Victivallis lenta: one gene and its partners. The protein of the gene in region 1 interacts with the protein of each later gene in a pairwise test. Links are inferred from orthologs where the notes say so. Each region holds a gene or a part of one and is shown on either strand. Other genes may lie near its edges.

Region 1 (10,376 bases):
CTGAGCTCAACACTATAAGATTTTGAGTCTAGTGCGTCTGCCATTCCGCCACTTCGGTAATTCTTTATTAAAATAGTCGCTGTTTTTTGAAAATCAAGGCGGAACAAATAAAAAAGCGCCCCATTTCCGCAGGGGCGCTCCAGGCCGGATCATTTCTCCCTGTCCAGCAGGTACTGGTCGAAGCCGTATTCGTTTTCGTCGAACCCTCTGAGCCCGAAATTGCTTATCCGGCCGCCGATTTTCCCGGCCTCCTCCGCAAAATCCGCCGGGACCGGTGTTTTCGGATCGACCGGAATCACAGTCAGCACCGCGACCAGCTGCGACTTCTTCACCGTCTCGTTCTCGGCCGAGAAGAGCCAGCCGAGCACCGGAATATCGCCGAGGAACGGCACTTTGCTGACGCTGCGCACGAGTTCCGACTTCTCCAACCCGCCGATGTAGAAGGTTCCGCCGTCGTTTGCAACCTGAATATTCGTGTCGAGCGCCGCCATGCTCGTACGCGGCTCCCCGTTGCTTTTGAAGCCGATCAAATTCGTGTTGCTCATCGAAACCTTCACGATCGACTGTCTGCCGTTGATCTCCGGCGTCAGGGAAAGCGTGAAGCCGAATTCGGCCTGCTTCGTCACGCGGGTTTTGTCCTTCTTCGGCGCATAGGCGTACGCACGGCTCCAGTCGTCGAGCGTCGTCGTCACCGCCGGGGAGACCGTATCGTCGGTATACGAGATCGCGGCGTCGTAAGCCTGCGCAACGCGGCCGAGGTTCCTGCCGTCCGCACGCACGAATGCCGCACCGGAGTCGTTCAGCGAAAGCGTGTAATAAGTCCGTGTGTTGATCTGCGTCCGGGTCAGGACGACCTCGCCGTCATACGAAGCCGGATCGATCGAAATCGCCATCCCCTTCTTCTGGTCCACCGCGGAGAGCGTGTAGGCCGGTCCCCATTCCGAAACCACGATCGATTCGTTGAGCACGTTTCCGTTCCCGGCCGTCTCGGTTCCTTCGACGATGACCGGCATGCGCGTCACGTTCGAGACCATGCCGGTGGCGCGGTTCATGATCGACAGCCGCCCGCCGGTCACGACCTTCGCTTTGCTCCTCGCAACGAGAAAATCCAGATACTTCGAATTCCATTTCGGATTGAAATTGATAAAACTCGAATGCGATTCCCTGATCAGGTTCGACGCCACATTATTGGCCAACCGGTCCCAGCCGGACATATAGCGCGCGCCGGCAGCGAAAAGGTCGGCGCCGGGACCGTTTTTCCACGCCTGGAAATCCACGCCGAGATTGCCGTCGTTTTCTGTGCCGAGCTCATAGATTCTGTACTCAACCAGCGCTTCGGTCGCCGGAGCATCATACTGTTCAAGCACACTGCCGATGTTCCTGACCGAAGCCGGGGTCGAATAGAACAGCAGCGCATTGAGCCCCGTGTCGGCCCGGACGGCATCGATACCGCCGTCCAGCTCGACGCTGTCGCCGGAACGGATCATGCCGACCTGCCGGATCAGTTTCGCCAGCGAAATCGAGTCGAAATACTTCGGATAGTAGAGGAAGTATTTGCGCCCCTCCTCCGATTTCAGGTCCGGCTTATCGAGTTCGGTTACGATGGCGTCGATGCTCATGCCGTTCTCGACCGGTTTGAACCGGTATTCCTCGGCCGAGACGATCAGCATGCCGGTTCCGTCCGCGTACTTGACCGCTTCGACTTTGGTCAGGTTCGTATCGACCCGGCGCGAGCGGATCGCCGACATGATGTACGGCCGGATCTCATACGGATCGGCGTGTTTGAGGATATAGACCTTCGTGTAGACAAACGGATCGTTGTTCGTGTTGACGAAGGTGATCTCCTCCGTCTCCTTACCGATCTGGACGTTGAGCCGGGGCTGAACCTGGGTCGGCAGCGGTGCAGGCGTCGGCGTGTTCCAACTTTCGGCCGCAGCGCCGAACGAAAGGCCGGCGCCGAGCAGAATCAAAAACAGTTTTCCCGTTTTCTTCATGGCAGATTTCTCCTTTTTCGCGTCACTTTACGGCGGCGAGTTTCGCGGCCTCGATCACTTCCCCCGCGGCCGGAGGAACGATGGAGCCGTTTTCGACCGCCTCCGCCTTCATCGTGACGAATATTTTCATTTTGCTCTTCACCCTGCTTTCGGCGCCGAACAGATATTTCAGCACCGGAATGTCACCGAAAAACGGCATGCCGTTGTACTGTTCGACCTCGATTTCCTTGTCGAATGAGGCGATGAGCTTTTCGGCTCTGTTCTCGAGCGTCAACATCGAACCGAACGTATTGCTGTCGATGGTCGTGACGCCGAGATCGTCGGTTTCGACAAGGGAGTTCACGGCCAGATTCCATTCGCACATGAGCGTCAGCGCCCGGTCGGCCGGGTCCTCGCCGAAGCAGATGACCGGCATGCTCAGGTAAAAGGCGTACTCGGCGCCGTCTACCGCTTCGATCGTCGTCGTCTGTTCCTCATCCTTCCGGATGTTCTGGAACTGCGGGACGAATTTGAACCGGTAGGACGCATCATCCCAGCCGGTCGCCGCCGGAGAGGTGAAATCATTGACAACCGTGATTGCGGCAGAACCGGCCGTGTATGCCTTCCCCTTCTGCGCCAGCATCCGCAGAAACGTCGCATCGAAATTCGGCGCGACCATAATCCCTCCCCAGCCGGTCGCCGCCGAGAGCGGCCCTTCGGAAAGGATGCTCGTGAAATCCCTGATCTTCGAAAGCGAATCGAAGTCGGTAAAGTCGAAGCCGGTGGCGAAGAGTTCGGCGCCGGGACCGTTCTTCCAGGCGACGTAATCGATGCCGAGCTCGCGGAAATCGTTGTCGCTGACCATATAGACGTTCAGAGTCACCGTCATCTGCGGGACCGGCCGGTCGACCGCCTTCAGGAATTTCAGATATTCCTCCCCCTGCGATTTCGAGCTCTTCCAGTAGAACATGTTGGTCGGCGCATCGAAAAAGCTTGCGCCCGACCCGTATCCGCCCGGACGGAACGCCAGCGACAGGACTTCGCGCATGTTTTCGCTCGAACGGAAGAGCGGGCAGTAAACCCAGCGGTAAATGCCGTCGCCTTCGATGCCGATGCCGTTTTCGTCAACCTTGGCCGACGGATAGTCGAGCTTGGCGATCATATCGTCGATATACGGCAGCAGCGTATCCGAGGTCGAAACGACGAGGTACTGCTCCTTGCCGAGATAATCGAGACTCTGCACATCGGACTGGCTGTCGAACCGTTTCACGGCTCCGAGCACGTAGGGCATGAGGTCGTGCGCCTTCACGTGGTTGAGCCGGTAGGTTTTGCTGGTCATATAGTGCTGACCGCGGTCTTCGGTGAATACAATGGTTCGCTGTCTGTCCGTTTCTGCCGCAGCAGCGGCAGAAACGAGGCCGGCAAGCAGAAGCGCCCCGGACAGACTCCGGATTTTTGCATGTTTCATCATGGTTCCCTCCTTGGATGATCCCGCGGCCGTTGCAGCCGGAGATGCCGATAAATCAGCAGAAACCATGCCAGACGGGGAGAGGCCGGGCGGAAACAACACATAACAAATTGAATGTAAATGAATTCTGCCATTTCATCTATTTTCGTTCCTTTTTCGGGCATCGACAAAAATGTCTGGAAACGCGCAAGGCATTTACGATTTTTTCCGAAGAAATGCAATTCGGTCCCGGACGATCGGGAACCGTATGGAAAATCCCGTCATTTTTTCCGGCGGATCATGGAAAAAAACAGCTTCGGATGCTATTTTATCCGTCATCTGAAACAATCACGATTTTTAAGAAAAGCCCATGGAATTCGTCAAGATCACAAGTGCGCAGAACGACGCCGTCAAACACGTCATCAAGCTTCGGGACCGCCGTCCGCGTGAAAAGGAGCAGCTGACCGTTCTCGAAGGCTACCGTGAACTGACCCGCGCCCGGGAGTACGGCATGGAGCTGCTGGAGTGTTTCTTTTCCCCGTCCCATTTTCTCGGCGAAAACGAATTTCCGCTGCTGGAGACGCTCGCTTCGGAGGGAGTCCGGGTCGTGGAGGTCGCGCCGCAGCTGCTCGAGAAGATGGCGTACCGCGAACGCCCGGAAGGGCTGATCGCGGTCGCAAAAATGAAACGCCATACGCTGGCCGACCTGCCGGTGGTCGAAAACGGCCTTTACCTGGTGGCCGAAGCGGTCGAAAAACCCGGGAATCTCGGTTCGATCCTGCGCAGCGCCGACGCTGCCGGGGTCGACGGGCTCATCATCTGCAACAAATGCACGGACCTCTATAATCCGAATGTGATCCGGGCCAGCACCGGCGCCCTCTTTTCCGTACCGCTGGCGGAGGCGGAAAACCAGGAGGCGTACGACTGGCTGAAATCGCACGGGATCAAGACGCTCGCGGCGACGCCTCACACCGAGAACCTCTACACCGACGTCGATATGACCCAGGCGGTCGCGATTGTGGTCGGCACTGAACAGACCGGGCTTACCGAACTCTGGATGGAGCACTCCGATCTGCCGGTCCGCATTCCGATGCTCGGAAAAATCGACTCCCTGAACGTCGCCACCGCAACCACGATCCTGCTCTACGAAGCCGCCCGCCAGCGCAATTGGAAATAGCGGATTTCATACCGTGTGTGCAAGCTTCTGCAATAACGGACGGACGGCCGTGCGCGATTTTCAGGACCTATGGCCCGGCGGATTCCGAAGGTGCGGAACCTCCGGCCGCCGGAAGCATCCGCTTGCGCCGAAGGCGGGCTTTTCCCGGTAAATCTCACTTCAGGAAACTTGCGTACGACGTGATTTCCCCATTCGGCATTTGTCGGCCGGAATAAAACGTCCCGGCCGTTTTTCTTTATAAATTCTTTGGACTGGATTGATTTTTCTTCGCAAAATCAATCATCCGAATCAAAAAATCCAAGCCAAACCCTCTCCGCTGAATATAATTATAGCTGTGATCAAACGTATATCCGCTTGTCAGCCGGAGATGGGATTCAGCAAACAGCAAAGGAGTTTCAAGGCAGGTCGTCGTCCGTTCCCGCTATTTTCAACGATATTGTGGTGCAAAGGAGGAATCATGAAAAGTCGTCGTTTCACGTTGATCGAGCTTCTGGTGGTTATCGCGATCATCGCCATCCTCGCCGCCATGCTGCTCCCGGCGCTTCAGCAGGCCCGCGAACGGGCCAGAACGGTCCAGTGCATGAACAACGTCAAGCAGCTCGGAACCTATGCCGCCATGTACTCCGGCGACAATGACGACTACACCGTGCGGGCCAACGGCAACAACGGCCTCACCGACAACGAAAGCACCTGGCTGCCGCTGCTCTGGCGGTACACCGGACAGGGACAGGACCTGACCGGAAACGAGATTATCCTGAAGACCTTCGAGGGAGGAACCGTTTTCCGCTGTCCGTCGAGCAACTATCCGAAGGATCACAACATCTATGCCTTTTCCTACAGTGTGAATCTCCATATGCAGCTGACCAACGCCTGGGATGTCAGTACGGTCATCCAGCGGAAACTGACTTCCTTCCGGCGCCCGAGCGAAATCCTGTACATCGGGGACAACGGCTCCTACAACAGTTACATCCATCCGATTCTCCAGCGCGGCGGCATGGCGGCGCTGCTGAGTCCCGGCGCCCGGCTCCGGGCCAATACCGGCGCCCTCTCCTTCGCCGAGGGCGACGAACAGCCGCGCCATAACGGCGGCTCGATCCTGAATATGTGTTACCTCGACGGCCACGCCTCAAGCACCCAGGCGGGCCAGATCGATCTTTCCAGCGGTGCGTATGCAAGTTATATGTGGTTCGGTAAATGAGAAATCTGTTCGGAAAATCGATGTTGGCGTCGGCCTGCTGCCTCGGACTGCTTTTCAGCGCCTCCGGAGCAAAGCTGGTCGAAACGGTGAAGCAGGCCGATCTGGGCGTCGCCTGGGGCAATGCGAAGGCAAACCGCACTGCGGACGGCTCGATACGGGTCGAGGCGCTCACTGCGGACGGTCCGGCGGCGCTGAACGCGGGCAATAAAGTCGAAATCGCTCCGGGCGATGAGTTCACGGTCTCGTTCGAAGCGCGCGGCAATGTGAAGTTTCTGGTCATGATGAATTTTCCGGAGAGCAGCGTCAAGCGCATCGACCTGCTGCCGATGACGCAGCTCAACCCGGACAAATGGGAGAGCTTCACCCGCTCTTACCGGATGCCGGACGGCTGCAGCAAGCTGACGCTCGACTTCCTGGTCTGGCAGCAGACCGGATTTTTCGAGATCCGCAACTACCGGCTCATGGCTCCGGCGAAAAAGCCCGACACGATGGTGGTGGACGAATATTTCCGCAAGGGAGAATTCCGCAACAACGTGTTTTCCGCCACGGTCCCGGCCGGCTGGACGCGGTTCCGCTCCGGAACGGAACCGGATGCGGACTGCGGCGGCATCACGAAGGAGTTCACGCTGGTTTCCCCGCAGTTCCACTCGCTCGCCGTGCCGGTGCCGGCCAAAGGCGAGGTCGGCTGGAGCAATGCGGCGACGCCGGTTTACCGTCCGCTGCGGCCGTGGAACATCCTCGTGCAGTATCGTCCGTCCGACGATTTCTCCGGCGGGGAGCCGGTTTGCCGCATCACCTTCTACGACAAGGACGGCAAACCGCTGCCGAAGCCGGTCGAATACCTCCTGCCGGTGAAGAAGAATGCCGGCTGGAACACCGCGAAACACGAACTGCCGGCCTCCGCGTTTCCGGCCGACGCCGAATCGTTCCGGGTTACGCTCGCCGTAAAGCGCGGCGGCGGCACACCGGCCGGGAAGCTCTTTTTCGGGCTCGTCCGGATCAAGCTGCCGGTCACGGCCGGAACCTTCGCCAAAGTCCGCGGCAGTGAGTTCGCAAACTGGTTCACGCCCGGGCAGCCGGTCGTATTCAAGCCAGAAGGCGTCATGCCGCCAGATGCGCTTTCGGTCACCGGCAAGGTCACGAACGAGCAGAACGAGCTGCTCGACACCGTGACCGTCAGCGCCGCCGAATTCGAAAAGAACGGCTGGAAATACGAGCCGAAGGAGCCGGGACTCTATTACGTCGAATTCGAGGCGAAGACGCCGAACGGCTCCATTTCACTTGGAGAAGAGTATATGGAGCGGGCCATGGACAACCGGATCGGCCTTTACGAGCAGAAGCGGCAGGCGTTCGCAGTCATTCCGCCGCGCCGCAGCGACGGTACGGCCACACCGCCGGTATTCGGCTATCAGGTCGGCTACTCCCCGAACAGCACCCGCGGCGAAACCGAAGTCGAGCTGATCCGGCGCGCCGGTGCGGATTTCGCCCGTTTCCACGTGACCTGGTTCGAAATCGAGCCGGAGAAGGGAAAGTTCGACTGGGCGGGGCTCGACCGTCTCGTCGACAAGTGCGTGAAAGCCGGAATCAAGCCGGTGATCTGTTTCTACGGCACGCCGCGATGGGCGTCGAACACGCCGGACGACACGCGCTACGTCGTCCACGTCTGGGCCTACAACGCCTATGCGGCCAAAGATGTGAACGACTGGACCAACTTCGTCGGGCAGCTCGTCAAACGCTACGGCGACCGCGTCGACACGTGGGAGGTCTGGAACGAGCCGCATCTGCGCAACTACTCCTGCTACTGGCACGACACGCCGGAGAATTACGTCATGCTGCTCAAATCCGCCTACCAGACGATCAAGAAGCTCCAGCCGGAATCGAAGGTCTGGATCGGCGGCATGGCGCTGCGCTATCTGCCGTTTTACGAAGCGATCATGAAGCTCGGCGCCGGACCGTATTTCGACTATTTCGCAATGCACGGGCATGGACAGTCCATCGCGCCGTTCCATGCGCTCGACCGCAAATACGGCAGCGAGCCGCATCCGTGGGTCAGCTCCGAGTGGCATGCGAGCCTGATCCGCTACACGGACGCGGCCTACAAGCTGAATGAAAACCAGCGGACAGTCCGCATGATGCTCGACTTCTTCAGCATGGTCCGGCAGGGAGCCGAACAGATCGCGTTCTTCGAACCCTTCAACCTCGTCGAACGCGAAACGCTGAAGCTGCACACCGAAGGGGGAGCCCCGCTGAATCACTGCTCCGGCATCTTCCGCCGCCGCCCCTACTTCCAGCCCGTGCTCGGCGCAGTAGTCATGGCGACGTTCGACCGGGCGCTGGCCGGAAAGATCGGAATCACCGGGACCTACCGGTTCGGCAACCAGAAGGCCGCAGCTTTCACGAGCGATTACGGTCCGCTTCTCGTCGTCTGGCAGGAGACGGACAGGGATGAAAAGCTCGCGCCCGAGCTGGCCCCGGTCTTTGCGGAAGCGAACGTTCAAAGCTGGGAAGGCCGCCCGGTGAAAGAGCCCGGTTCGATGACGCTGCGGCCGCATACAATGTACTTTGCGTCGAACGTCACAATCCCGCCGGAGTGGCAGGATCGTCCGGATGTGCTGCGCGCCGACCGCCCGAAGCTCGAACTCGAACACAAGGTCAGGGGCGTTTACGGCGACAAGCCGCTCTTCGACGATAACGGCAAACTCATCGCAAAGAACGTCCGCTGGAACAACCGCGGTTTCAAGATCCACACCATGCCGGGCTTCGAACCGTTCCGCAAGGACGCCCGCTTCGCCGCAGCGCTCTTCGGCGACAGGCTGCAGCTCGTGGTGGAGACGCAGGACGACCTCTTCCACCAGCCCGGCGCAGGCGGCAATATGTGGCAGGGCGACGGGATCGAATTCGCGTTCGACGCCGTCGGCGACGGGTATGCGGACAGCCGGGTCGAATTCCTCGCATCGAAAACCGCCAAGGGGGACGAGCTCTTCAAGTCCGCCAACCCGACGCTGGTCGGCGACCTGCCGACCGAATGGACCACTCCGAACACAACGGTCAAATACGGCAAGGCGAAGGTCGAAACGCTCCCCGGCCAAAAGACCCGCTATCTGGTCGAAATGAGCATCTCGGAGCTCTACCCGCTCGTGCCGAAACCGGGGGACGACCTGCGGTTCTCGCTCATCGTCAACGAATCGGACGGAAAGAACCGGATCGGGCTGGCTCACTGGGCAAGCGGTATCTTCAACGGCAAGAAACCGGCGGAATACGGCGATCTCGTTCCGGCCGGAAAGTGACGGCACATCACTTCGGCTGAGAGCGGAACAGCTCGATCAGAAACTGGAGGCGCACCGGCAGGCGGTCGTGCCTCCAGTCGTATCCGGGGTCGGCGAGCGCCCGCCGGAAAGCCGGCATCGCCTCCTGGTACGCCCGCTGGTGCTCGATCACCGGGTTGACACGGTGCAGCAGCAGATAGCCGCCCAGGTGGACCGCCGCAGTGACGGTCAGCACGAAGCCGACCGGGTTGACCTTCCATCCGAGTTTCCGCACCGTCTCCGCCGCAGGCGCGAAAAACGGCAGCAGCAGCGACCATCCCGGCAGGAAATAGAGGCTGAACATGACCGCCGGAACCAGCACTGCCGGATGCCGCCCCACCATGCCTGCCGCCGCGACCCAGCATCCGGCGAGAGCGGCAGCGAATGCGGCGGCGGCAAGCAGAATCGTGCGGTTTCGCAGCTTCAGCCCCCCGAAGAACAGCAGCGCAAGCAACGCGGCGGCCGCCGCGCTCCCGGCCAGTGTCGATGCAAAGCCGGTCACGCCTGCCAGAGAGTAACCGATGTTGCGAAACAGGAAACGTCCCCCGAACGGCAGAACTTCCGGCGGCAGGCCGCTCATATTCTGATAACTGAAATCCGGCACGTAGCCGTTGCAGGCGTAAATCAGCTTCGGACCGATCGCAAGATTATAAAATGTCCCGGTCAGCACCACTGCAAGCGCAGCCGCCGTCACCGAGCACAGAATCCGCCGCGCATCGGCGGAGAGCGGCGGAAATCGGTTCCAGAGCGTCAGCAGCAGAAAGAAACCGGCGGCCGAAGCGTAGGCTGCCGCGAAAAACGCCCCCTGCCGGTCGAACAGCGTCGCCCCGAGCAGTACGGCGGCGATTCCGGCGACCTTCCACTTCCAGCGGCGGAACCGACCCCGGAACAGCGCGAACGTCAGGAACACCGCAATGGTGAAAGTCAGCGCGCAGCCGTATTTTGAAGAGCGGAAAAAGCCGTTGCCGGCAACGCACGGCGTCAGCACATAGGCGAATGAAAACAACGTCGCAATCCACCCCGGCAGTTTCGGATACAGCGTACGGATGCCGTACTGCTGGACGAAAACGGCAGCCGTCAGCATCAGAAAACCGCTGAGCGTGTAAAACTGGCACCAGCCGTGCCGGATCGACCAGCCGATGAACCGGGCGTCAAGACAATCGAAGAAATAGCTGAGCTCCCTCGCCTGGTACAGCTTCCAGTCGTTGCGCGCCGGATCGAAGACAAGTTCGGGTAAAGAGCGGTCCGCCAGATAGTTTCCAAGAAAAGCCGCGCT
Region 2 (10,380 bases), on another replicon or contig:
AAAATGAAATTCGGTAAGACAATTCTGGCGTCGGCGATTTTTGCTGTGATGGTGATCGGTGCGTCGACCTCCCAGGCGGCTGACGATCCGTGGATCATGAAACCGGTCGAAAAGCTCGGCCGCGGCATCGCCAACGTTGCATTCGGTCCCCTCGAAATCCTGATGAAAGGTTATGACGTCACGCAGGAAATGGGCGGCATCGCCGGCCTGACCTACGGCCCGCTGAAGGGCGTCAGCTATACGATCGCCCGTGAAATCGTCGGCGTGGTCGATATCGTGACCTTCCCGTTCCCGCTGCCCGGCTGCCCGGACGACCCGAACGACGCCGGCTGGGGCTACGGACCGATCATGCGCCCGGCATGGGTGGTCGACATCCAGCACAACTGGGGCGACTTCGTCTACGATTCGAACGCGATCGTCTCCAGCGACTACTGAGTCTGTCGCCGGTATTTGATTCCGCTTCCGGAAGCTTTCGGGTTTCCGGAAGTTTTTTTATGCCCCGTCCGCCGGGAGTCCGACGCACCCGGCTTGAAAGAGCAGTCATGTTGTGATATATTATTGATTTTATGAATCATGGAAGCGACGGGGCGGAGCCCTCATCAACAACGGACTGTGAATTATGAGCTTTTCCTGCGGATTCGTCGGGCTGCCGAATGTCGGAAAGTCCACTTTGTTCAATGCATTGTGCAAGGGGGGCGCCGAAGCGGCCAACTTCCCGTTCTGCACGATCGAGCCGAATACCGGCATCGTGCCGGTGCCGGATGAACGGCTCCAGGTCCTTTCGGATCTCGAAAAATCGGGGCGCATCGTCCCCTCCACGCTGAAATTCATCGACATCGCCGGACTGGTCAAAGGGGCGAGCCAGGGCCAGGGGCTCGGCAACCAGTTTCTCGGACATATCCGCAGCGTCGACGCGATCGCCCATGTCGTGCGGCTCTTCGAGGACGGCGACGTCGTGCATGTCGACGGCAGGATCGACCCGGTGAACGATCTCGACGTGATCCTGACCGAGCTCATGCTCGCCGACCTCGAGTCGCTTGAGAAACGGCGCGACAAGGCGCACAAGCTCGCGCGGGCGAACGATCCCGACGCCAGGCTCGAATACGAGCTCATCAAGTCGCTGGCCGGGCAGCTCGGCGACGGCAGGATTCCGGAATACGACAAAAACAATCCGAAACTGGTTGAATGGGTGAAGGGCTACGGGCTCCTGTCGATGATGCCGGCTTTCGTCTGCGCCAACACCGACGAAGAGAATTTCCGCAACTTCGGCACCTCGGAAAAGGCCAAAGCCCTGGTCGAATTCGCCGCGAAGCACGGCATGGAGGTCGTTCCGGTCTGCGCGAAGCTCGAGGAGGAGCTCGGCCAGCTTGAGGAGGAAGAAGCCGCCATGTTCATGGAGGAGCTCGGAATCAAAGAGACCGGTCTCGCCCGGGTGATCCGCACCGGCTACCGGCTGCTCGATTACATCACCTTCTTCACGGCCGGGCCGATGGAGTCGCGCGCCTGGACGGTCACCCGCGGCACGCCCGCGCCGCAGGCGGCCGGGAAAATCCATACCGACCTCTGCCGCGGCTTCATCCGCATGGAGACGGTTTCGTACGAGGATCTGGTCGCCGCCGGCGGATGGGCGAAAGCGCAGGCGGCCGGAAAGCTCCGGATCGAAGGGAAAGAGTACCTGATTCAGGACGGCGACGTCATCCACGTCCGTTTTTCGGTCTGAGTCATTGAATTCATATGTGAAAATGCTTTAGCGGGAATAGTTTTTCCTGTTTCATCATTGAAAAATGATAAAAAAGGTGTATGTTATGATTCCCCGGGGAATGACAACGGTTGCATTCCGGAAAAGGGGCAGAGCACGATTATAACATTTCAGCGATAAGAGGTTCAAGCATGGCGAAAAAGAAAACCGAGCTTGCCTTCGAAGGCAAGGATAAGGAATATTACGAGGCCCTGATGCATGCCCGTGATATCGTGACCAAACAGATGCAATACCATGCCGAAGACGCGCTGGACTGCACCAACGCCGACAAGCGCGGCGTGACCACTCACATGGCCGACGTCTCCAGCGACAACTCGCGGCATGAAATGGAGCTGCGGATGCTGACCGAAGAGGGCAATGTGCTCCAGCTGATCGAAGACGCGCTTCAGCGCCTGGCCGACGGCGAATACGGCCGCTGCCAGGAGTGCGGGGAGATGATCTCCGAAGGGCGTCTCAAGATCCGTCCGTACGCGGTCTTCTGCGTAAAGTGCAAATCCCGGCACGAACAGATGAGGTAGCGTGTGACGGAGCGGTGTTCCGGAACAATGGAGCCGAACTCCCGGCGCGAGCGCACGGTGCTGGGCTGGGCGCTGGGAGTCTCCCTCGCGGCGCTGCTGCTCGACCAATGGACCAAAATCGTCGTCGAGCGGCAGTTTGTCCTCGGAGAGAGCCGGCCGGTCTGGGAGCCGTTCTTTTCGCTGACCTTCGTCCGCAACGAGGGAGCCGCCTGGAGTATTCTGAGCGGCCACGGCTGGTTCCTGCTGCTGGTCGCCGGAGTGGTGACGCTCGGCGTCATCTGGTATTTCCGCCGGCTGGCCGAAGGGTACGCCGAGCGTTATTTCGCGCTGCTGCTCGTACTCGGCGGGGTGGTCGGCAATTCGATCGACCGCATCTGGCGCGGCGCGGTCGTCGATTTCTTCGATTTTCACTGGTATGACAAATTCCGCTGGCCCGTATTCAATGTGGCCGATATCGCGATCTGCATCGGAGTCGGGCTTTTCGTCCTCTCGACCCTGCTGCGGCCGTCGGGAAAGAAGGAGGAGCCGGAGTCCGGCGCTTGAATTCCGGCCCGCCGAATGATATTTTACTCCTGTTCCGAACCAAACGCGAACAGGAGTTTTTTTATGAAGATCATTCGAATCGATACCATGCGGAAGCTCGAACAGCAGGCCATCGCGTCCGGCGTGCCGGGCTACGAACTGATGCGCCGCGCCGGAGAGGGGGCCGCCCGGGAGATCCGCGCCTTCGCCCGCGGCCGTGAATTCGGCCGGGCGGTCGTTCTGGCCGGCCGCGGCAACAACGGCGGAGACGCGCTGGTCGTCGCCGCCCGGCTCGGGCTGCCGGTGACAATCTATGCGACCGGTCCGCTGAATGAACTGCGCGGCGAAGCCGCCGAAGCCGCGCGCGACCTGCCCGAAAACATCGAGGTCCGGGTATGCGACGGCCTGACCGGGCGGGATTTCCGCCGGGACGACCTGATTATCGACGGGCTGCTCGGCACAGGATTTACCGGCGAACTGCGCCCCCGGTTCCGAAACTGGATCGAGACGGCCAACCGTTCCGGCTGCCCGATCGCGGCGCTGGATCTCCCCTCCGGGATCAACGGCGATACAGGCAAGGCCGACTCCGGGCTCGCAATCCGGGCGGAGCTGACCGTCACCTTCGGCTGCCCGAAATGCGGCCTTTTCCGAGCGGACGGTCCGGCGGCTTCCGGGCGGCTGCGGCTGGTCGATATCGGGGTGCCGGAGCCGGAGGAGTCCGAGGGCGAGGCGTTCTTCGCCGCCGACGCGGAGGAACTGCTGCACCGGCCGGCCTACGACACCTACAAGAACCTGCGCGGCCGTCTGCTGATCGCGGCGGGGTCCTCCGATTACAGCGGAGCGGCCGTGCTCTGTTCGCGCGCCGCGCTGCGGGCCGGCGCAGGAATCGTGCGCCTGGCCACTCCGGTGCGGCCTTACGCCGCGCTGCCGGGCGCACTGATCGTCCGCGAAGTCGACACGGCCGCCGGGAGCTTCGACAAGGAGTCGATCCCGGCTCTCGCGGAAATGATGCAGCAGTCCGATGCGGTGGCGGCCGGTTCCGGCTGGAGCCAGTGCCGCGGCAGCGCGGCCGTTCTGTCGGCATTGCAGGAGTTCCCGGGGCCGCTGCTGCTGGACGCCGACGCGCTGAATACGGCGGCGCGGGAACCGCAGCGCTGGCTTCGGCACGGAAAAACCGTCATCACGCCGCATCCGGGCGAAGCGAAACGGCTGGCTGAAGCGTTCGGTGTTCCGCAATTCGAGGATCGCACGAACTTCGCGCTGGCGCTTGCGGCGAAGCTCGACGCCGTGACCGTGCTGAAGGGGCCGCACACCGTCGTCGCCGATCCGTCGGGGCGCTGGAGTCTGAACACCTCCGGCTGCGCGGCACTCGCCACGGCGGGTTCGGGCGACGTGCTGGCCGGGATCATCGGCGCCCTGCTGGCCGGAAATCCGGAGCATCCGTTCGAAATGGCGAAGCTCGGCGTCTTCCTGCACGGCCTCGCCGGTGAAACCGGAAAGGCCGGGCTGATCGCCGACGACCTGCCGGAATTCGCCGCCGAAGCCAAAGCGCGCCTGACCCGGTAATGCCGGAGGCAAAAAACACGTCGGAAACTTGAGGACGGACATGTGTCCGCTCCGCCCGGAAAAATAGCCGGTGCTGCGCCGTTTTTTGCATGACGGCGCGTCTTTTCATGGCCATGGGATACAATAACGGAGGAACATTTGACTGTTTTGCAAAAACTGCTGACTGCCGGATTGCCGGCAGTGGGACTGATGATCGCCGCATGGGCGAATCCGACGCTGAATGTGACGACAGCCGCACCGTGTTGACGGTAGAAGTGCAGCTGAAACCGGACAGCGAATACCGGCTGTGGCTGAATCGCAACGTCAATAAAAACTTTGCCAGCTCCGACGGCGGCGTGCTGCCCGATACGGAATATGTGTTCTACACCGGGCCGGCGCGATGACACCGTGTTGACGGTTCGGCCGCATGGCCCGGCATCGGTCCGGCGACGACCGGAAAAACCGCCGGAATTCCCGGCGGCATCATGGATCAGTCAGCCGTCTCAATGAGGTAGACCATCGTTCCGCCGAACTTCGCGGTGTCGATCCGGAACTTCAGGCCGTCCGCCGTGTATTCCGCGGGGACCTCCCCCTTCGGCACTCCGTCGAGCCCGACGGCCCGGACCGTATGGCGGCCCGGAGCGAGCTTCAGCGTCACATCGGCGGAGGCGCGGCGGATCAGCGCCTCCCTCTTCCCCCAATGCTCGACCGCATTCATCGACTCCGAACTGTAACGGATGTGGCGGCTCGTCACGTCGCTCTGATGGAAGAGCAGAATCCTGCCGCTCTCCCGCAGCGGCCGGCCGTCCATGCCGCTCGCGGTCACGACCTGAAAGGTCGGCGTGCCGTTCGCTATCTGCAGCACGTTCCCGGAAAGGGAGCCGTCGAAAAAGCTCAGGCTCTCGGAACGCGGCGAGACAATCCGCAGCGTCCCCTTCGCGGTATCGTAGACGATCTCGCCGGTCTCGCTGGTCTTGACCGGTTCCCTGACCGCCTGCAATTCGGCGGGGGAGAGCTCCTTCATGAACTCCTTCGGCGTTTTGATGAGCTTTACGCCCGGGAAACCGCGGTTTTCGCGAAGGCTCCCGATGCGGCAGTAGAAACCGAGCATGCCGAAATCAACCGGGAAATTGCTGTCGCCGAGCGCATTCATCTCGCGGAAGGTCGACTCGCCGTACGGCCAGCCGACGCCGGAGGCGGCCGGCTTCACATCTCCGCGCATGAACAGCAGATTCGTCACACGTTCCGCGATCTGCGAAAGGCTGTCCTCGGCGATGTCGAACCGGTTGATCGGCTCCTCGTGACGCACGCCGGTATCGTTGTGGGCCCAGGCGAACCGGTAGAGCCCGTCCCAATCCTGCAGCGCGGCATAAGCGCCGAGGATCGGTCCCGACTCGGCCCGGTGCCGGTTCGGATAAACGAAATTGATCTCGGTCACCGTGAACGGCTTGCCGAAGATGCGCGACGGCATGAGCATGCGCGCCGCCCACGATGCGGTTCTGAGCGCGCTGGTCTGGTTGTGCAGGAACGGGAAGCTCCAGGCGTGTCCCGGCAGAGAATTCGGGTGATCCCAGTAGTTGTGGTTGTCGACAAATGCGAGCGAATCGCGGATCTCCGAAATCGCCGCGTTCTGCTGAAAGTTGATCTCGGTAATCAGCCCCTTGTAGCCGAGTTCGTCGCGGACGAAACCGCTCAGGTCGCGGATCATTTCGACATTCAGGTCGGCCAGATAGCGGTAGAAGAGGCCGCCGCGCGATTCGAGGTTCTCCTTCGTCGCCAGGCCGCGCTCCTCAAGATACGCCCTGTAGCCGTCCAGATAAAGCTGTTTCGCCTTGCCGCTCCAGTTCCCGAAGGTGATGTTCTCGTTCGAGAGCGACACCGCGAAAAGCGCGGGGTCTCCGCCCCAGGTCAGCCCGGTGTATGGGTTGCGGTGGGTCAGCAGATTGCGCACGAACTTCTTCCAGTTCTCCCGAGCGGGGGCGTAGACCGGCAGGAGCTGCTTCATCGCGTAACCGTCGCGCACCGGGGCCTCCGGCAATTCCCCGTCGCGGAAGCGGCGGCTGCAGTAGAGATCGAGCGTGATGTAGATGCCGCGCTCCTTCATGCAGTAGAACAGATAGTCGAGCCGGTCGAGCTTCTCCGGCAGCAGTTCGGTCGAATCGCCCCCCTTCCGGTCCGACAGCGCATCGTCATAGTGGTGAAAGCGGACCGATGTGTAGCCGAGGCGCGCCAGCTCGTCGGCCAGCTTTTCAGCAGTCGGCTTGTCGAGGCAGAGAGCCGAAAAACAGAGGTTCGGGCCATAGAACCGGAACCGTTTCCCCGCCGCTTTTTCCGCGGTGAAATGGCCAGCTTCGTCGGTCGTGATCCAGCCGTACTTTCCGGCCGGCGCGTCGAGCATGCCGGAGAAATCGAGGATCGACCCTGCGACGACCGGCTTCACGGCTTCCATCGGCGCCCACTCCTCACCGGCATCGACGTAATAGATGCTTTCAACGGATTCGGGGCGGGTCACGCCCTCGGCCAGCGTGGCCGCGGCAAGAAGCCAGCCGTCCGTGCCGCCGTTTTCCAATTTCAGCTCCTTCAGACTGCCGGGGCGCAGCGCGAAATACGAGAAGTAGAAGCCGTCGAACGTCGTGTTGTCCGAGGTGGCCAGCGCCCCGTTCGGCAGCCGTCTGAGCGGTTTCTCCGTACCGAACTCCCGGCCGGGCGCGAGATCGAATTTCTGAACGGAGCCGTCGGCATAAACGGCGGTGACGGCAGGAGCGGCGCCGGGACCGGCCGCGTTCTGCAGCAGATAGAGCCCGGAGGCCTTCGCTCCTCCCAGCGGCAGAACGGCCGTTTCCCCCGCCCCGAGCCGCAGCAGGGCGCCGCTTTTCTTCTTCGCATCGCCGAGGCGGAACTTCACGCTGCCGACGGTGAAGTCGCCGCCGTTCGTCCCGTGCCGCCGCAGCAACTGCGCCATTTCGCTGCCGGTCACTTTCGCGGCCGAAGCATCCTCCAGCACAAGCGGCGTCACCGCAAGCGGCGTTACGGAAACCGAAAACTCAAGTTTCGTCTCCTTCACCAGTCCGGACGGCGGAGCGAACAGCAGCCGCAGCGAAAAGTTCGGAACCGAAAATTTACGGTTGTCCTGAATGACGACGGTGAAATCGCCCTTCAGCGCAATCCGCCGGTCGCCGTTCGTAATCTCAAGATCCTTCACGTGATATGCCGGCTCCCGGAAGTTTTCAACTTTGCGCTCCCGGCCGTTGACGACGATCGTTTTACCGTCGAACAGATGGGCGGGGAGCGCAATCGAATAAGCGACGGCCTGGCAGCGGATGCCCTCTTTATTCTTCATGGTCATCGAGTAAGTCGCGGTATCCGGCCCGGCCTCCTTCACCCACTGCTGAATCGTGAAGCCGTCGCTGTTCGGCACCTTGAGTGTCCCCTTGAGCTCATAGACCTTCGCCGAAGGGACCGGGTAGCTCGGTTCCGGCACAATCGAACTTTTCCCCTGAATGCTGACGCGCCAATCCCTGTCGTAAACATTGACTGCGGCGGAAAGGCCGCCAAGCGTCATGGCGCCGGACTCATCCACCGCCACTCCGGGCGGCAATGCGGCAACGGAGAGAGCGAACGCGGCGGCAAAGGCCGTTGAAATCTGTCTGATCATACGATTGTTTCCTCCTGTATTTCGGGACTTATCTGCCGACAAGCTCCTATTTTCTGCGATTCCGGTCAAGCTCTTTCCAGAGATCGCGCATCTCCCACCAGAGCCAGCCGCACTGCGTGGAGGTGACCTGGCTCTTCACGCTGCCGTCCTGATAGCAGACGTTGACTCCGACCGGCGTGTGGCGCCGGCTCTTGAACTGAAGATCGTCGGTGATCATCGGCAGATTCGGCTTGTTCAGGCGGTACGAAGTCCCCGACCACCCCTTGTCGGACGGAAAACCGCTCCTGTAGGTCGTCTCAAGGTCGAACGGCACGAAATAGTATCCGGAACAGAGGTATTTGCTGCCGAGATTCTGATCGTACTTCGAAACGTCATAAAAGTCCTTGTAGTTTGCCACGCCGTCGAAATTTCCGGCGGCGCCGTACAGGTTGGTCAGCAACGGGCAGCCGAACACCTTGCCGCCCGCCAGATACTTCAGCTGGGTCAGCCGCCCCATGCCGTAATAGATATTCCACCCCTTCAGGCGGTTCGCTTTGAGGATGATGTACTCGGGCGTTTCCTTCTTCGGGTCGCCCGGTACGCTGTCGCCCCAGTACGGATTGGTCAGGCCGTTATAGTCGCCCGTGTAGGTGATTGCGGCAAACCCGATCTGCTTGAGGTTGCTCGTGCAGTTCGCGCTCTTGGCGCGGTCCCGCGCCTTCGAGAGCGCCGGCAGCAGCATCGACGCGAGAATCGCGATGATCGCGATAACGACCAGCAGTTCGATCAGGGTGAACAAATGTGCTTTCATAGGGTCCTCCGAAAGTTGGTTGACTTGTCTAAGTGGTTTCCCGGATCATCAGCAACGGCTGGATCAGCTGAATCGTCCGCGGCCGGTTCGGGTGGTCCAGCTGGTTCATCAGGATGCGCAGCGCATGCCGGATCTGCTCCCCGAACGGCTGCCGCATGGCGGTGACCGAAAGCCGCAGCATGCGCTGAACCGCATAATAGTCGTCGTACATCAGCAGCGCCACATCGCGCGGTACTTCAAGGCCGTGTTCCCTCAGTTCGGTCACGGCGCCCAGCGTCGCCCAGTCGCCGTGTACGATCAGCGCATCGAATTTCTGCCCTTCGTCGAGCAGCCGGCGGACGACGGCGGCCCCCTCCTCCTCGATGTACGGGGTGCTCTCATAGTGGCGGCGTTGTTCCGGAGAGGTCAGTCGGAACTCGTCGAGCGCCTGTAGGAAACCCTCCACCTTCTCGCAGTTGATCTTCTCCTGCAGGCTCTTGTGGAGAAAAACGATATTCCGGTAGCCGCGTTCGAGCAGATGGCGCGTCGCGGCATAGGCTCCGTTGAAATTGTCGATCGTGATGTAAGAGATTTCGCGGTCGCCGGCGGGGGCCTGCAGCGCGACGAAATTCCGGCGGCCGCCTTCGAGTGCGTCGATCTCCTCGTCGGAAAGCTGCTTTGCGAAAATGAGTCCGTCGTAGTCGGAGAGATTGATGTTCTGTCGCCCGAACGCCTCCATGAAGCTCTGCTCCTCCGGCCGCATCGTAATCAGGTTGGCCGCGTAATCGTAGATATTGCCGTGGCGGAGCAGGCCGCTCATCAGCTGTCCGAAATACGGATCGACCTCGTCGAAGTCGTTCGCCCGGACCTCAACCGCGACGATTGCGATGTTGCGGCGGCCGGAGAAGCGCACCCCTTCGCTGCTGACATAGGTTCCGTTGCCGCGCACGCGCCGGATCAGCTTGAGTTCCTCGAGCTGACGCAGCCCCGACCGCACGGTGATGCGTGAACAGCCGTACTGCTCGGCCAGCTCAAGCTCGGTCGCCAGACGCGCACCGTTCGGAATCTCTCCGCAGCGGATCGCCTCGTAGAGCTGCCGGAACAGCAGTTCGTTTTTGTTGAGTTCTTTCTGTATCATCCCGGTCTCCCGCTTCGATTGTTCTGATTTTAATTATACCGGAAACCGGAGCGAATGGCAATACCTTCGGCCGGAAAACAAGATATTTATATACATCACAATACAAATATATAACATATTAAGTTTCCTCCGATACCGGAAACTGCGCGAAAAACAATCCGTTCCTTCTGAAAAACAGCAAAAGGCGTTAATGGCCCTTAACTTTTCCGCCGATATTTCCCATAATTATATTTAAGTTCACACGAAACAATTTCAAATAACTGTTCAGGAAGGCGAATCATGAGGAAGAAGCGTAGCATTTGACGGCATTGCGGACAGGCATCCCGCCGAAGGGCCGGAATTTCGTTCACGACCATTTTCGAATTCCGGCAAGGCATCCGGAGTTGATCCGGGACTTGAAACTGCCCGCCGCCGTGGCGGAGCACCTCTCCGAAGCTCTTCGCATCCGATATGAAGATCCGGAAAAACCGTTCC
Region 3 (10,323 bases), on another replicon or contig:
CCGTTGAAGACGGCGATGACGCTGCCGTCCTCGTTCGAGATCGGCTGGCCGCCTTTTTCGAGGTCGATGATCGAAAGGCGGCGGTGACCGAGGGCCACATCGTTGTCGAGATAAGTTCCCGCTCCGTCCGGGCCCCGGTGGATCTGGCACTCGTTCATTGCGGCGATGATTTCACCTGCTGCCGGATCGGCGTGGTGATTGATGATTCCGGCAATTCCGCACATGGCAACCCCGACTTTCTGGTGGATCAAGCAAATTTTCTCCGTTTGATTAATATACCCGGGAAAGGAGCCCTTTTCAAGTTGACTTCTCTTTTTTGAAGGGGTATATTGAATTCCATGCTCGACGAATTGAACATCCTGAAACAGCTCCTGCCGTCCCTGCCGCAGGCCGAAGATGTCGTGGCCGGTCCGGGGGACGACTGCGCGGCCGTGGCGTGCGGCGGCAGGCGCATTCTGCTCGCCGCCGCCGATCAGCTGGTCGGCGGCGTTCACTATTACCGGGAGACGACCTCACCGGAGGCGGCCGGGCGGAAGCTCATGTGCCGGAATCTCTCCGACATCGCCGCGATGGGCGGCGTGCCGAAGTGGGCGCTGCTCTGCGTGGCGGCGGGCGGCCGCAGCCCGGAGTGGGTGCTCGCCTTCTGCCGCGGCGCGGCGGAGGCCGGAAAGCGCTTCGGCGTGTCGGTCATCGGCGGGGACCTCGCGTCGCTGCCGGCGGAGGGGGAGGTCGCGTCGCTGACGATTCTCGGCGAGGCCGATGCCGCGGCGTTCACGCTGCGCAGCGGAGCGAAGCCGGGCGACCTGCTGTATGTGACCGGAGAGATCGGCAATTCGCTCGCCAGCGGTCACCATCTCGATTTCGAGCCGCGTCTCGCGGAGGGGCGGTTCCTGGCGGAGAACGGCTTCGCGTCGGCGATGCTGGATATTTCGGACGGGCTGCTGCTCGATGCGGAGCGTCTGGCGAAAGCGTCCCGGCTGCGGCTGTGCATCGACCCGGCTGCGGTTCCGCTCCGCGCCGGTGCGGAGCGGGAGTCGGCTTTGTCCGACGGGGAGGATTATGAGCTGCTGTTCACCGTTCCGCCCGGCCGCGAGGAGGAGCTGAAGCAGGTGTGGAAGCTGACAAAATTGACCCGGATCGGGGTCGCGGAGCCGGGCGAGCCCGATGTCTGCGACTGTTCCGGCCGGTCGTTGTTACGGAATGGAAAGTGCGGTTATGAACATTGAACGGAAAATCATCAGCCGCTCCGAACAGGAGACCGAAGCGTTCGCCGCGGCGCTGGCGCGGGAGCTCCCGCCCGGCAGCGTGCTGGCGCTCGACGGCGATCTCGGAGCGGGCAAAACGGTCTTTTCGCGCGGCTTCGCGCGCGGGCTGGGCATCACCGAGCCGGTGTCGAGCCCGACCTACACGATTGTGCAGGAGTATCCGCTGCCGGGGCGGCGGGGGATGCTCTACCACCTCGACCTTTACCGGATCGAAAACTCCGCGTCGGCGCTGGCGTTCGGCGTGGACGAGTTTCTCGACGATCCCGAATCGACGGCGCTCGTGGAGTGGCCGGAACGGATCGCGGATATTCTGCCCGACTCCGCGCTGCGGATCGAAATCCGCCATCTTTCGGATACGGAGCGGGAAATCATCCTGAAACAGGAGAGCTGAGTTTGACCGGTATCGGACGCCGTTTCACGAGAATTCCCTGGCGGTCGGAACTTCCCTGGCCGCTGCTGCTGTTCGCCCTGTTCGGCAGCTTCGGAGCGGCGATGCTCGGCGCCACCGTCGGCGCCGTGATCGGGGGCGTCCTGAAGCTCGGGCAGCCGGCCGTCATGATGCTGACCATGGCCGGACAGTGTGTGGAATTGCCGGCGCTGCTGCTGATCGCCGGCGTCTGGCCGCCGCCCGGGCGGCTTTGCGGCAAGCTCGGACTCCGCCCGCCGAAATGGCGGGATTTCCGTGCTGCGCTGATCGGGCTTGCGGCGCTTCTGCCGGTCAGTTCCGTTGCCGCCGCTCTCTGGCAGATGCTGCTCGAATCGCTCGACATCGATTTTCAGGAAAAGCAGGATCTGCTGGTCGCCGTGGCGGACGCCTCTTTGCCGGTGCTCGTCGGGATGGGGGTCTGCGTCATCATCGTGGTTCCGGTCTGCGAGGAGATCTTTTTCCGCCGGCTGCTCTTCGGGCTGCTCCGGCCGCTCGGCGCCTGGGCGGCGGTTGCGGGAGGCGCCGCCCTTTTCTCCGCCGCGCACCTGTTTCTGCTCGGAGCGCCGAGCCTGTTCCTGATGGGGGTCGCCTTCCAGCTCGTCTATCTCTGGCGGCGCAATCTGGCCGCCTCGATGCTGATGCACGCTTTCGTGAACCTCTTCGCCTTCGTCGGCACGCTGCTGGAAGTGCACGGTTATCTCCCGGAGTGAGAAGCGGCGCGGAGATTTGCGTTTGGACGAATTGCGGTTATATTACCGTTGAACCGGAGTTTTCCCGCCAATGAATACGGAAAGGATGGTCCCCATGCATGGAGAAGAGAGTTCCGCCGCCCTGTCGCCGAAAACGATGATGAGCCGTTTCGCCATACTTCTTCTGGTGAGCATCGGCGTGGGAGCCGCCGGCGGCGCGACGGTATTGGAGGCGCATCAGGCGACGGCGGTCGGCGTGTTTCTCGCGATCATCATGGGCACGCTTTTCTTCTGGGGCTTCCGCCTGGCGATCGCCTTTCTCGGGCTTGCGGTGCTGATCTGTACGAATTCGCTTTCGATCGCCCAGTTCGTGCAGTCCTCGGCGCTTGAGGTCATCCTGTTCCTGGTCGGCATGATGATCGTGGTCGGCGCGCTGCGCGACCTCGGCTTTTTCACCTGGGTCGTGCAGCTGATCGTTTCGATGCCGAATATTTCCGGCAGGAAATTCATTGCGGTGACCGCGGTCGCCTCGGCGCTGCTGGCGTGCGCGGTGGACGAGGTGACGTCGATCATCTTCATTTCCACGCTGATTTTTCAGGTCTGCGACCGGCTGAAGCTGAATCCTACGCCGTATATCCTGATTGCGGTGCTGGCCACGAACGTCGGCTCGGCCGGGACCATGATGGGCAATCCGGTCGGAATTTATATCGGCACGAAGGGCGGGCTGACCTTCGGGGACTTCATGCTCTGGTCGTTCCCGCTCATGCTCGTCGCGCTGGGGGTGACGGTGCTGTTTCTGCTCTATTTCTACCGGAAGGAGCTGCGGCAGTTCGACGTCAATTTGCAGGAGCGGCTGAGCCGGAACCTTTCTCTGGCTCCGGTGGTGGACGTTCCGTACAGGCGCGGACTCGCGCTGCTGATTTTCACGATTCTGGCGATCGCATCGCACCATCAGCTCGAAACGCTGCTCGGACTCGGGCGGAACAGCGTGCTGCTGGTGGCTCCGCTGGTCTGCGCCGGGCTGGTCATGATTTTGCGGCCGGACCGCGCGCGGCATTACGTCGAACGCGAAGTGGACTGGTGGACGCTGCTCTTTTTCATGCTGCTCTTTGCGATTGCCGGGACGCTCGAACATACGCATGTCGACCGGGTCATGGCCGATTACTTCACGAGCGTCTGCGGCGGCAGCCCGATGCTGCTGATTCCGTTCATCCTCGCGACCAGCGCGATCGGCTCGGCGTTTGTGGACAATGTGATTTTCGTTGCGGCGTTCTGCCCGGTCATCGAGCAGCTTTCGGTTTCGGTCAAGGCGTTCCCGCTCTGGTGGGCGCTGCTTTTCGGCGCCTGCATCGGCGGCAATATCACGATGATCGGCAGCACCGCGAACATCGTGGCGCTCGGCATGCTGGAGAAGAAAGCGCCGCATCAGATGGGCTTCTTCGCCTGGCTGAAGGTCGGCGCGCTCTCGGCGCTGCTGGCCGGCGGCGTGGTCTGGATCGGGCTGGTGGTCACTTCGCCGTTCATGCCGGACCGGGTTTCGCGGGTGGGGTTCGAACAGCTTGCCGGGAACTTCGACGGCAAGGAGGTCGAAATCTCCGCCGTGTACGGCTCTCCCGCGACGGCGCCGGATGAGTTCGAGGTGGTGATGAGCGACACGCTGGCGTTCCGTCTCGACCCGGAGAAGGGCGGAAGTCCGGTTCGGCTGGTTGCCGTCGTTCCGTCCGCCTGGATCGGCAAAAGCGGCATTCAGCCCGGAGAATCCGGCGTTTTCCGCGGCAGGCTGTACAGCGGCCGTACGCCGGATCAGGAGTCCGTGCTGTACGTGAGCGAGATCTCCGGCGTGAAGTGAACGGCTGCTCCGGCGCGGGCTCCCCTGCGGCTGTTGCCGGAAGCGCCGCCGTCGGGAATGCCGTTTCGAAATCTCCGGAATAAAAAGAAGGCGGGTTGTATTCACTCGATTTGCAGTGTGCGATAAGCTCAAAAGAGAGCCCGATGCTGATACTATTCCGAGTATGACCCGCCTTCTGGTATTCACTATATACGGTTTTCCGGGAAAATCAAGGGCGGAATGGATGGCCGGCGCAAGCGGGAGATCCGGAAAGACGATGAAAAAGAAGGCAGGTTGTATTCACTCGTGTTTACCGTGTACAATAAGCTCAAAAGAGAGCCCGATGCTGATACTATTCCGAGTATGACCTGCCTTCTGGTATTCACTATACACCGGTTCCGGCGGAAATCAAGCCGGAGCAGCGGAAAAGTTCAGCCGGAGTGCGGCACGGGCAAATTTTTTGGAAAAAATCCGAAAAAACATTTGAAAAAACAGAAAGACGCGGTATCTTAAGAAGCTGTTGCCATCGGTTATTTTCCGGTGGGTTGATAGCTCAGTCGGTAGAGCATCGCCCTTTTAAGGCGGTGGTCCCGGGTTCGAGTCCCGGTCAACCCACCATTTTTATTGAAATAAGTTTGGTTTAACGATAGAAGCCGGCCGGCCGTTGTTCGGATGCGCCGGGGAAATGAGGAACAAAATGAGCAAAGTCTGCGAAATGTGCGGGAAGACCAAGGCCAACGGCGGCTGCATTACCCGCAAGGGTCTGGCCAAGAAAGCCGGCGGCATCGGTATGCACGTGGTCAAGAACGTGAAGCGTACCTTCGAAGCGAACCTCCAGAACGTCAAAATCAATGCCGGCGGAACGGTCAAGACCGTCAAGATGTGCGTGCGCTGCATCCGCACCGGCAACTTCGACAAGGCGTAATTCCCGGCTCCCGGAGCCGTATTGTCGATATGAGAGCGGGCGAGTGCGAAAACTCGTCCGCTTGTTCTTTCTAATATAAATTCTTCGGTGGAACGGATATGTTCGGATTAGGGGATTTTCAGATTGTCGCCGCTCTGGCGGGGTGCGTCGGAATCACGCTTTTCGGCGTGGTTTACGGAACGGTGAACTGGAACCGCGGTTCCGACCCGAGGAAGGAAGAGGCGCAGATGCGCTGCCGGCGCCGCAGCCGGGCCCGGCGCCGCATGAAAGCGGAGGGGCGGCAATGACGCCGCCGCTGCTGCTGGCCGCCGCCGACTCCGGCAGCGGCATGAATACCTGGGTGCTCGGCACCCTTATCGCCGTGTATCTCGGCATCATCGGCTGTCTCGGCTACCGCGGTTTCCGCCGGACCGCTTCGAACAAGGACTATCTGCTGGCCGGGCGTTCGGTCAATCCGTTCGTCATGGCGATGAGTTACGGCGCGGCTTTCATCAGCACGTCGGCGCTGGTCGGCTTCGGCGGCATCGCGGGGCAGTTCGGCATGGGGCTCATGTGGCTCGTATTCATGAACATCGCGATCGGCATCGTGGTCGCTTTCATCTTCTTCGGGCCGCGCACGCGCCGGATCGGCCTCGCGCTCGATGCGCACACTTTCCCGGAATTCATGGGCAACCGCTTCGAGTCGAATTATCTGAAGGTGTTTCTCGCCGCGATCATCTTTCTGTTCATGCCGCTCTATTCGAGCGTGGTGCTGATCGGCGGCGCGCGGTTCCTTCAGGAGGTCATGATGATCGACTACGGCTGGGCGCTGGCGGTTTTCGCGCTCGTGGTCGCGGTCTATGTCGTTTTCGGCGGGCTCAAAGGAGTCATGTACGTCGATGCGATGATGGGGACGGTCATGATCGCCGGCATGCTTTCGCTGCTGGTCATGTGCTACTGGAAGCTCGGCGGCGTCGCAAGCGCGCACCAGGCTCTGACCGATATGGCGCCGCTGGTCGCGGAGCGTTTGCCGAAGGAGGCGGCGCTCGGCCACCAGGGATGGACCGCCATGCCGAAATTCAATTCGGTCTGGTGGTGGACGCTGGTTTCGAGCCTCATGCTCGGCGTCGGCATCGGCGCCCTGGCGCAGCCGCAGCTCGCGGTCCGCTTCATGACGGTCAAGAGTACGCGCGAGCTGAATCGGGCGGTCGTGATCGGTTCGGTTTTCATTCTCTGCACGGCGGGTGCGGCCTACATGGTCGGCGCGCTGTCGAACGTGTTTTTCTACCATGCCGACAAGGGGATTGCGGAAGGCATCTCCGGCAAGCTCGCGATCGAGGCGGCCGGGGGGAATCCGGATCTCATTATTCCGCTTTTCATCCGTCAGGCGCTGCCGCCGGTGATCCTCTACATTTTTTCGCTGACGCTGCTGTCGGCGGCGATGTCGACGCTGAGTTCGCTGTTCCACGTGACCGGTTCGGCGATCGGACACGATTTGTTCCGCAACCTTTCAAGTGTGAAGCGCGACAGCGTGCTCATCACCCGATTGGGGGTGATATTCGGGATCGCGGTCAGTGTGGTCCTCGGGATCATTCTGCCGCCCGGAATCATTGCGCGCGGCACTGCGATCTTCTTCGGCGTCTGCGCGGCGGCTTTTCTGCCCTCCTACTGCGCCGCGATCTACTGGCGGGGAGCGACCCGGTTCGGCGTCTGGCTGTCGATTTCGGTCGGCGTCGGCGTGAGTCTCTTCGGGCTGGTGTTCCTGCACAGCAAGGAGTCGGCGGCGCTCGGAATCTGCCGGGCGCTGTTCGGCAGGAATGAGCTTGTTTCGGAATTTCCGTGGCCGTATGTGGATACCCTCGTGTATTCGCTGCCGCTTTCGTTTCTCGCGCTGGTGATCGGCAGCTGGTGCTCCGCGAAGCCGTCGCCGGCGCATATTAAAAATTGTTTTGAATCATATAAAATAGACGGGTGAAACCAATGGCGTTCAAAAACATCTCAAATCAGGTCAATTTTCCGGCGCTGGAATGCGAGGTACTCGAGTTCTGGAAGGAGTCCGGCATCTTCGAGAAATCGCTGAAGCAGCGCAAGGGCGGCCCCGAATACGTCTTTTACGACGGTCCGCCGTTTGCGACCGGCCTGCCGCATTACGGACATCTGCTGGCCGGCACGATCAAGGACGTGGTTCCGCGCTACCAGACCATGCGCGGCAACTACGTCGAGCGTTCGTTCGGCTGGGACTGCCACGGGCTGCCGGTCGAGAACGAGATGGAAAAGGTGTTGAAGCTGCAGAGCAAGCGCGACATCGAGGCGTACGGCGTCGACAAATTCAACGAGGCGTGCCGTTCGATCGTGCTGCGCTACACGTCGGAGTGGGAGACGGTCGTGACCCGCATGGGCCGCTGGGTCGATTTCCGCCGCGGCTACCGCACCATGGACCGCAATTTCATGGAGTCGGTCTGGTGGGTGTTCAAGGCTTTGTGGGACAAGGGGCTGGTGTATGAAGGCTACAAGATCCTGCCGTACTGTCCGCGCTGCGCGACGCCGCTGTCGAACTTCGAGACGAATCAGGGGTACAAGGAGGTCGTCGACCCGGCGATCACGATCCGCTTCAAGCTGCGCGATGAGGAGAACAGCTACATCCTCGCGTGGACCACGACGCCGTGGACGCTGCCGTCGAACCTTGCGCTCGCGGTCGGTCCGGAGGTCGATTATGTGAAGGTCAAGGACGGCGACGAGTTTTTCTATCTGGCCGAAAACCGTCTCGGCGCGTATTACAGGGAGACGCCGGAGATCGTCTGGCGCGGCAAAGGCGCCGACCTGGCCGGGCGGCGCTACGAGCCGCTTTTCAACTATTTCGCGGAGCTGGACGCGCAGGGGGCGTTTCAGGTGCTCTGCGGTGATTTCGTCAGTATCAGCGACGGCACCGGCATCGTGCACTGCGCGCCGGGCTTCGGCGAGGACGACAATGCGCTCTGCAAGGCGGCGGGGCTTCCGGAGGTCTGCCCGATCGATGCGGAGTGCCGCTTCACGGACGAAATTCCGGACTACGCCGGCCGCGCGGTCAAGGAGACCGACAAGGAGATCATCCAGCGGCTGAAGGATGAGGGTAAGCTCGTCCGCCGCGACCAGATCCGGCACAGCTATCCGCACTGCTGGCGCGATGACGGCCCGCTGATCTACCGCACGATTTCGACCTGGTTCGTCCGGGCCGAGCAGCTGCGCGACAGGATGGTCAAAAACAACCAGTCGATCAACTGGGTCCCGGCGCATCTGCGTGACGGGCGGTTCGGCAAGTGGCTCGAGAATGCCCGCGACTGGGCGATCAGCCGCAACCGCTTCTGGGGGACGCCGCTGCCGATCTGGCGCAATCCGGAAGGCGAGGTCATCGTGCCGGGCAGCGTCGCGGAGCTTGAGAAGCTGACCGGGCGGAAAATCGAGGATCTGCACAAGCATTTCATCGATAAGCTCGAAATCCCGTCGCCGACCGGAAAATCCCCGCTGAAGCGGGTCGAAGAGGTGTTCGACTGCTGGTTTGAATCCGGTTCGATGCCGTATGCGCGCATGCACTATCCGTTCGAAAACAAGAAGCAGTTCGAGGAGCACTTTCCGGCCGACTTCATCGCGGAGGGGCTCGACCAGACCCGCGGCTGGTTCTACACGCTGGTCGTGCTCGCGTCGGCGCTGTTCGACCGGCCGCCGTTCAAGAACGTTCTGGTGAACGGGCTGATCCTGGCTGAAAACGGCCAGAAGATGTCGAAGCGCCTCAAGAACTATCCGGACCCGATGGTTGTGGTGAATACCTACGGCGCGGATGCGCTGCGGCTCTTCATGCTCGGCAGCCAGGTCGTGCGCGCCGAGGACCTGAAGTTTTCGGAGGCGGGCGTGAAGGAGATCCTGCGCGGCGTGATGATCCCGATGTGGAACGCGCTGTCGTTTTTCACGACCTATGCGAATGTGGACGGCTACGAACCGCCCGCCGGGGAGGTGCAGCCGCCCGCGAAGGCGTCGAACGTGCTGGACCGCTGGATTCTGTCGTCGGCCTCGCAGATGGTCGAGGAGATCCGCGGCGAGCTCGATGCGTACAACCTGCAGAAGGCCGCGAACCGGTTCAGCCGGTTCATCGACGACCTGACCAACTGGTATATCCGCCGCAGCCGCCGCCGGTTCTGGAAATCGAGCGACGACGCCGACAAGCGCGAGGCGTACCGGACGCTGCACTATGTGCTGCTGACCTTTGCGAAGACCGCCGCGCCGTTCATCCCGTTCACGACCGAGGCGATCTACCGTACGCTCCGGACGAAGGAGATGCCGGAGTCGGTTCACCTCTGCGACTATCCGGAGCCGAACGACTGCCGTGACGAATATCTCGAAAAGCAGATGGAGCTGACCATGACGGCGGTGTCGTCCGGCCGCTTCCTGCGCACCGCGAACAACCTGAAGGTGCGCCAGCCGCTTGCGAAGGCGGTGCTGGCCTCCCCGGATGCCGCGTCGCGCAAAATGCTCGAGGAGACCGCCTGGATCGTCGCCGAGGAGCTGAACGTGAAGAGCGTCGAGTTCAGCGACGACGAAGAGGCGCTGGTCAGGCGCTCCGCCAAGGCGAACTTCAAGGTGCTCGGCAGCCGCCTCGGCAAAAACATGAAGGAGGCCGCCGCGAAGATCCAGGCGTTGACCGGCCGCGAAATCGGCGACGTCCTCGCCGGGAAGCCGTACAAGCTTGTGCTGGCGGACGGCACCGAAGCCGAAATCACGGCGGAGGATCTCGTCGTTCAGCGCGAAGAGAAGCCGGGCCTGGTCGCCGCGAGCGAGAACGGCATCACGATCGCGCTGGCGACCGAGCTGACGCCGGAGCTTGAGGGGGAAGGCTTTGCGCGCGAACTTGTCAGCAAAATCCAGAATCTCCGCAAGGAGAAGGGATTCGATGTGACCGACCGGATCCGGGTCGTCTGCTTGGTGCCGGAGAAGCGGGAAGCGGCTCTCGAGGCGAACCGGGCGTACATCTGTGAAGAAACGCTGGCGGTCGCCTTCGAAACCGGTCCGGCGGAAAACGGCGCGGAAGCCGATGTGAACGGCGAAAGCTGCCGTATCTCGGTGGAGAGGGCGTGACGTTATGACGAACCGCACCCGTTACGGAATCGCGCTTGGCCTGGTGCTGCTTACGGTGCTCGTTCTGCTGGTCGTGCGGCTGGCGGACCGGACGGCGGAGCGGA

What was found.
Region 2: the proteins of FYJ85_RS15960 (region 1) and FYJ85_RS01340 interact in binary tests that used the Escherichia coli proteins (3 or more experiments, as listed by UniProt). The link is inferred for Victivallis lenta from one-to-one orthologs.
Region 3: the proteins of FYJ85_RS15960 (region 1) and tsaE interact in binary tests that used the Escherichia coli proteins (3 or more experiments, as listed by UniProt). The link is inferred for Victivallis lenta from one-to-one orthologs.

Annotation. Positions count from the first base shown.
Region 1 is NZ_VUNS01000020.1:13,066-23,441, forward strand. The notes cover bases 2,706-5,693. They hold FYJ85_RS15960 (TrmH family RNA methyltransferase), read left to right. Parts: upstream 2,706-3,790; coding sequence 3,791-4,597; downstream 4,598-5,693. Other genes in these bases: FYJ85_RS15955 (hypothetical protein), read right to left, coding at 2,706-3,444; FYJ85_RS24205 (type II secretion system protein), read left to right, coding at 5,055-5,693. Also shown: FYJ85_RS15950 (type II secretion system protein GspD), read right to left, coding at 150-1,994; more of FYJ85_RS15955, read right to left, coding at 2,017-2,705; more of FYJ85_RS24205, read left to right, coding at 5,694-5,795; FYJ85_RS15970 (family 1 glycosylhydrolase), read left to right, coding at 5,792-9,082; FYJ85_RS15975 (hypothetical protein), read right to left, coding at 9,090-10,376. UniProt on the Escherichia coli protein: Specifically methylates the ribose of guanosine 2251 in 23S rRNA.
Region 2 is NZ_VUNS01000001.1:332,839-343,218, forward strand. Bases 2,133-5,124 are described here. They hold FYJ85_RS01340 (NAD(P)H-hydrate dehydratase), read left to right. Parts: upstream 2,133-2,883; coding sequence 2,884-4,365; downstream 4,366-5,124. Other genes in these bases: FYJ85_RS01330 (TraR/DksA family transcriptional regulator), read left to right, coding at 2,133-2,277; lspA (signal peptidase II), read left to right, coding at 2,305-2,820; FYJ85_RS01345 (hypothetical protein), read left to right, coding at 4,473-4,748; FYJ85_RS01350 (glycoside hydrolase 5 family protein), read right to left, coding at 4,835-5,124. Outside these bases: FYJ85_RS01320 (exosortase system-associated protein, TIGR04073 family), read left to right, coding at 4-435; redox-regulated ATPase YchF, read left to right, coding at 620-1,720; more of FYJ85_RS01330, read left to right, coding at 1,891-2,132; more of FYJ85_RS01350, read right to left, coding at 5,125-7,999; FYJ85_RS01355 (type II secretion system protein), read right to left, coding at 8,046-8,789; FYJ85_RS01360 (substrate-binding domain-containing protein), read right to left, coding at 8,818-9,906. UniProt on the Escherichia coli protein: Bifunctional enzyme that catalyzes the epimerization of the S- and R-forms of NAD(P)HX and the dehydration of the S-form of NAD(P)HX at the expense of ADP, which is converted to AMP.
Region 3 is NZ_VUNS01000001.1:362,171-372,493, reverse strand. The notes cover bases 1-2,935. They hold tsaE (tRNA (adenosine(37)-N6)-threonylcarbamoyltransferase complex ATPase subunit type 1 TsaE), read left to right. Parts: upstream 1-1,215; coding sequence 1,216-1,656; downstream 1,657-2,935. Other genes in these bases: FYJ85_RS01485 (ArsB/NhaD family transporter), read left to right, coding at 2,473-2,935; FYJ85_RS01490 (CPBP family intramembrane glutamic endopeptidase), read left to right, coding at 1,659-2,402; thiL (thiamine-phosphate kinase), read left to right, coding at 339-1,226; asnB (asparagine synthase (glutamine-hydrolyzing)), read right to left, coding at 1-251. In the rest of the region: more of FYJ85_RS01485, read left to right, coding at 2,936-4,230; FYJ85_RS01475 (large ribosomal subunit protein bL28), read left to right, coding at 4,907-5,134; FYJ85_RS01470 (symporter small accessory protein), read left to right, coding at 5,233-5,421; FYJ85_RS01465 (sodium:solute symporter family protein), read left to right, coding at 5,418-7,088; ileS (isoleucine--tRNA ligase), read left to right, coding at 7,094-10,219; FYJ85_RS01455 (FAD:protein FMN transferase), read left to right, coding at 10,224-10,323. UniProt on the Escherichia coli protein: Required for the formation of a threonylcarbamoyl group on adenosine at position 37 (t(6)A37) in tRNAs that read codons beginning with adenine.